Linked DNA regions of Myxococcus guangdongensis. The protein of the gene in region 2 interacts with the protein of the main gene of each other region in a pairwise test. Links are inferred from orthologs where the notes say so. Each region holds a gene or a part of one and is shown on either strand. Other genes may lie near its edges.

Region 1 (3,132 bases), on a different replicon or contig from region 2:
AACGTGCTGCGCAAGGGCGGCGGCGCTCCGGCCACCTACGACGCCAGCCTGCTGACGCTCCCCGAGGAGCAGGCCCTGGTGCGCGAAATCATGCGCCTGCCCGAAGTCGTGCGCGACGCGGCCGAGCAGTACGAGCCCAGCCTCGTGGCCCGCCTGCTGCTCGACGTGGCCGCCGCCTTGAGCCGCTACTACACGCTCGGCAACCAGGAGCGCGACAAGCGCATCAACGTCGAAGGGAATGACGCGCTGCGTTCCGCGCGACTCGCCCTGGCGAACGCGGCGCGGGTTACGCTCGCGTCGGGTCTGACCTTGTTGGGCATTCCGACACCCGAGAACATGTAGCCCCGGGGGCTGCCTTGGAAACCGCGCTGTCGCAGTCTGCGAATCAGGGAGAGTCCTTGCTGAAGGCGGAGTTCGGCCCGATGGGTCGGGCGCTGGGCACTCGTTATCTGGAGAGCGTCCACTTCCCACCCGAGGCCGAGGACGAGCTGCGCAACCTGCACGCCAAGGGGTTCGTGGTGCACGTCATGCGCTCCACGGCGTGGGTGAACTTCCTCTACCTCACCTGGGCCATGGTGCGCCGGAGCCTGCCGCCCGTGCGGGCGGTGTCCAACCTGCGCCCGTGGTTCACCAAGCCGTGGCGCCAGACGAAGCAGGGCGGCGCCTTCCTGGAGCGCTTCGAGTACGCGCGCCAGCAGGGAGGCAGCGGTCTGGTCTTCCTGCGGCGCACGGCGCTGCTGCACGCGTCCGGGAAGGAGACCCACGAGGACCCCTTCCCCGCCCTGGTGGAGCTGGCGCGCACGTCGGACCGGCCCGTGTACCTGGTGCCCGAGCTGTTCGTCTGGGAGAAGCGCAGCGCGCGCCTCAAGCCCAACTGGGTGGACGTGGTGTTCGGCAGCCCCGAGGCGCCGGGCTTCCTGCACTCGATGCTGGCCTTCTTCCGCAACTACAAGCGCGCGCAGTTCCGCGTGGGAGAGCCCATCGACCTGCGCGCCTTCGCCGAGCAGAACCCGCAGGACTCGGTGGAGGTGCTCGCGCGCAAGGTGCGCAGCACGCTGCACGTGCACCTGGCCCGGGAGACGCGCGCGGTGTTCGGCCCGCCGGCGAAGCCGCCCGTGCGCATCATCGACGAGACGCTGAGAGACAGGCAGCTGCGCAAGGTGGTGGACGAACAGGCCGCGCAGTCCGGCCGCAAGCAGGAGAGCGTGCTGCGCGAGGCCCGCCGCAACCTGGAGGCCATCGCCGCCAAGCCCAGCCCCACGACGCTGGCCTTCGTGGCGCCCCTGCTCGACTGGGTGTTCAACCGCATCTACGACGGCATGCACGTGGACGAGGCGGGCCTGCACCGCGCGCTCAAGTCCGCCACCCGCGCGCCCATCGTCCTGTGCCCCAGTCACAAGAGCCACATGGACTACCTGGTGATGAGCTGGGTGCTGTGGAACCGCGGCTACGCGGTGCCGCTGGTGGCCGCGGGCGCCAACCTGTCCTTCTGGCCCCTGGGCAGCATCTTCCGCCGCTGCGGCGCGTTCTTCCTGCGCCGCTCGTTCAAGGGCGACAAGGTCTACGCCGCGTCCTTCAAGGCCTACGTGCGCAAGCTGGTGCACGACGGCATCCACCAGGAGTTCTTCCCCGAGGGCGGCCGCTCGCGCACGGGCAAGCTGCTCTCCCCCAAGCTGGGCATGTTCACCTGGCAGGTGGAGTCGGTGCTCGAGGGCGCGCGCAACGACCTGCTCTTCGTCCCCGTGGCCATCGACTACGAGAAGGTCGTCGAGTCGGGCAGCTACTCGAAGGAGCTGGCGGGCGGGGAGAAGAAGCCCGAGGACCTCAAGGCGCTGCTCAGCACGCCCAAGGTGCTCGCGGCGCGCTACGGCCGCATCCACCTGGGGTTCGACGAGCCGATTTCGCTCGTGGAGTTCATGAAGGAGCGCGGACTCGACCCCGACCAGCCGGTGACGGACGAGCAGAAGAAGGGCCTGGTGCGCGCGCTCGGCAACCGCGTGATGTACGGCATCAGCAAGGTGTCCACCGTGACGCCGCACGCGCTGGTGAGCACGTCGCTGCTCGCGCACCGCCGCCGGGGCCTGACGCAGCGGGAGCTGGCGGACCGCATCAGCATCCTGCGCCGCATCGCCCAGGAGGACGGCGCGCCGCAGTCTCGCGAGCTGGGCAACGCCCCCAGCAACCCCGAGACGATGGGCCCCATCCAGGACGCGATGCGGACGTTCATCGGCGACGAGATGGTGCGCACCCAGGAGGCCAAGGGTGACGTCATCTACCAGGTGGAGGACGACCGCCGCGCGGAGATGTCCTTCTACAAGAACACGCTGATGAACCTGGTGGCCGCGCGCAGCCTCGTGGCCAACGCGATGCTGGCCGCGGGCACGTCCGCCTCGTACGACGACGTGAAGGCGCGCGCGCTGTTCCTCTCGCGCCTGTTCAAGCTCGAGTTCATCTACCGGGTGAACACCACCTTCGACACCATCTTCGCGGAGACGGTGGAGCGGCTGGTGCGCATGGGCCTCGTCATGCACGAGGGCGACACGCTGAGCGTCGCGCCCGAGCCCCATGCCCAGCCGGAGCTGGAGTTCCTGGCGGACCTGCTGCGCGACTACCTGGAGGCGTACCTGCTGGCCGCGATGACGCTCAACGACGTGGCCACGGGCGTCGCCGAGGACCGCAAGGCCTTCCTCCGGATGGCCCTGGAGACGGGCCGCGCCGAGTACCACGCCGGCCGCATCACCGCCGCCGAGTCCCTGGCCAAGGTGACGCTGGAGAACGCGGTGACGTACCTGCAGGACCAGAAGCTCCTCGTCGAGGAGGACAAGAAGTTGAAGGTCGGTCCCCAGGCGACGGACGCGGACGCGCGCAAGCAGCTCGTCGAGAGCATCCGCGAGTACCTGCAGCGCTGACGTGTGGACTTCCGGGCCGCGCCGCCTCATCGAGGACGGTGCGGCCCGTCAGCGGGGCATGGGAGGATGGGTGGATGACTGCTCGCCCTGCCCTGCTTGCCCTCGTCCTCGGTGCCTCCCCGCTTCTCGGCTGTGGCTCCACGCCGAACACCCGCGAGCCGGCCTCGCGCGAGTGCGGGGCCTCCATCCACGACGTGGCCTGGCTGTCGGGCAGTTGGCGTCA
Region 2 (2,657 bases):
AGCGAGAATGACTTTCACGCGGGTCTCCTCGCTCCCGTTACTGGAAGCGCTTGAACAGCAGCACCGCGTTGGTGCCGCCGAAACCGAACGAGTTGCTCATCACCGCGTCCACCCGGAGCTCGCGCGCCTGGTTGGGCACGTAGTCCAGGTCGCACTCGGGGTCGGGCGTCGTCTGGTTGATGGTGGGAGGCAGGATGTTGCGCGACAAGGCCAGCGCGCTCACCACGCCCTCATAGCCGCCCGCCGCGCCGAGCATGTGGCCCGTCATGGACTTGGTCGACGACACCGCCACCTTGCGGGCGTGGTCGCCGAACACCGCCTTGATGGCCTTGGTCTCGTTCGCGTCGTTGAAGGGCGTGGAGGTGCCGTGCGCGTTGATGTAGCCCACGTCCTCGGGGTTCATCCCCGCCGACTGGAGCGCCAGCCGCATGCAGCGCGCCGCGCCCTCGCCTTCCGGCGCCGGCTGCGTCACGTGGTACGCGTCCGAGTTGGCGCCGTAGCCCACCAGCTCCGCGAGGATCTTGGCGCCGCGCTTCTTGGCGGCCTCCATCTCCTCGAGCACCAGCATGCCCGCGCCCTCGCCCATGACGAACCCGTCCCGGTCCTTGTCGAACGGGCGGCTGGCCGCCGTCGGGTCGTCATTGCGCGTGGACAGCGCCTTCATCACCGAGAAGCCGCCCAGCCCCAACGGGGTGATGGCCGCCTCGGCGCCTCCGGCGATGGCCGCGTCCGTCTCGCCCAGCTTGATGGACTTCCAGGCCTCGCCGATGGCGTGGGCGCTGGTGGCGCAGGCGGACACCGGAGCCCAGTTGGGCCCCTTGCAGTTGTAGCGCATGGAGATGAGGCCCGGCGCCATGTTGACGATCATCTGGATGATGAAGAAGGGCGACAGCCGGTCGAACCCCTTCTCCAGGCCCTTGCGGTGCTGCTCCTCCAAGGAGGAGATGCCGCCGATGCCCGAGCCCACGATGACGCCCACCCGCTCCGGCACATAGCCGTGCGGCACGTCCGGGCCCACCGGCAGCCCAGACTCCTCCACCGCCATCGCCGCGGCGGCCATGGCGTACTGCGCGTAGAGGTCCATGCGGCGCACCTCGCGCCTGTCGATGAACTTCTCCGGCTCGAAGTCCCTCACCTCGCCGGCGATTCGCGTGTCGATCTTCTTGGGGTCGAAGCGGGTGACGAGGGAAATGCCTGAAGTGCCAGCAAGCAGCGCCTGCCAGTTCTTCTCGGTTCCTGTGCCCAGTGCCGAGATGAGCCCGGTACCGGTGATGACGACTCGACGGTGTGACACGGTCCTCTCCGGTGGCGCCTGAGACGCCGGGGACGCCGCGCTTCAACGCGGCGTCACCCCGCCCCCCGGCACACAGTGTGCTGTCTACTTCTTGTGGTCGGTGACGTACTTGATGGCGTCGCCAACGGTCTTGATGTTCTCGGCCTCCTCGTCGGGGATTTCGACCTCGAACTCCTCCTCCATCGCCATCACGAGCTCCACGATGTCGAGGCTGTCGGCGCCAAGGTCCTCGATGAAGGACGACTCGGGCTTGATCTCGTCCTCTCCCACGCCGAGCTGGTCGGCGATGATGTTCTTGACCTTGGCCTCAATAGGTGACGTCGACATAATGCTGAACCCTCCAGGAACCAGATGTAGGCCCGGAAGGCTTCCCGAGCCCTGTCGAAAGCCGGCGCGGTATATCCCACGCCCGCTGGCAATCCAACCTTGGGTTACATGTACATGCCGCCGTTGACCTTGAGGACCTCGCCGGTGATGTAGGAGGAAGCGTCACCCGAGAGGAAGAGGACGGCCTGGGCCACCTCCTCCGGGTTGCCCAGCCTCCCCAGCGGGATGCCCTCCACCATCTTCTGGCGCAGCTCGTCGTTCAGATGGGCCGTCATGTCCGTGCTGATGAACCCGGGGGATACGGCGTTGACCCGGATGCCCCGGCTGGAAAGCTCCTTGGCCACCGTCTTCGTCAGGCCCACGAGGCCCGCCTTGGCCGCCGAGTAGGCCGACTGGCCGGGGTTGCCCATGTCGCCCACGACGGAGGTGACGTTCACGATGGCACCCGAGCGCTGCTTCATCATGGGCCGGCTGGCGGCCCGGATGAGGGCGAAGGGGCCGCGCAGGTTGGCGTCGATCTGCTTGTCCCAGTCGTCGTCCTTCACCCGCATGACCAGGCCGTCCACGGCCATGCCCGCGTTGTTGACGAGCACGTCCAGCCGGCCGTGGCTCTTGACGATGCCCTCGATGGCGGCCGCGCACGCGGCGGTGTCCGACACATCGAAGCGCAGCGACTCCGCCTTGGCGCCGGCGGCGGTGAGCAGACCCACCGTCTCCTGGGCCGCGGCCTCGTTGCCCGCGTAGCTGATGATGACCGTGGAGGCGCCCGCCTTCGCGAACGCCACCGCGCACGCCCGGCCAATGCCGCGCGAGCCACCCGTCACCAACACCACCTTGTCCTTGAAGCTCATGCGCTCACCCCAGCGCCGCGAGCACCTTCTCCAGGCTCGCGGCGTCCTCGACGTTGAAGGTTTCGATGTCCTTGGTGATGCGCTTGACCAGGCCGCACAGCACCTTGCCCGGCCCCAGCTCCACCACGCGCGTGACGCCCTCGGCCTTGAGCGCCTCCACGCATTCAATCCAGCGCACCGGCGCG

Evidence for each region. The genes of interacting proteins can lie anywhere in the genome.
Region 1: the proteins of acpP (region 2) and LXT21_RS14525 interact in binary tests that used the Escherichia coli proteins (3 or more experiments, as listed by UniProt). The link is inferred for Myxococcus guangdongensis from one-to-one orthologs.

Annotation. Positions count from the first base shown.
Region 1 is NZ_JAJVKW010000004.1:280,888-284,019, reverse strand. It holds LXT21_RS14525 (1-acyl-sn-glycerol-3-phosphate acyltransferase), read left to right. Parts: upstream 1-356; coding sequence 357-2,909; downstream 2,910-3,132. Other genes in the region: LXT21_RS14520 (DUF6265 family protein), read left to right, coding at 2,984-3,132; argS (arginine--tRNA ligase), read left to right, coding at 1-342. UniProt on the Escherichia coli protein: Catalyzes the transfer of an acyl group from acyl-ACP to glycerol-3-phosphate (G3P) to form lysophosphatidic acid (LPA). This enzyme can utilize either acyl-CoA or acyl-ACP as the fatty acyl donor.
Region 2 is NZ_JAJVKW010000001.1:70,710-73,366, forward strand. It holds acpP (acyl carrier protein), read right to left. Parts: upstream 1,622-2,657; coding sequence 1,379-1,621; downstream 1-1,378. Other genes in the region: rpiB (ribose 5-phosphate isomerase B), read right to left, coding at 1-18; fabF (beta-ketoacyl-ACP synthase II), read right to left, coding at 38-1,294; fabG (3-oxoacyl-[acyl-carrier-protein] reductase), read right to left, coding at 1,726-2,472; fabD (ACP S-malonyltransferase), read right to left, coding at 2,477-2,657. UniProt on the Escherichia coli protein: Carrier of the growing fatty acid chain in fatty acid biosynthesis.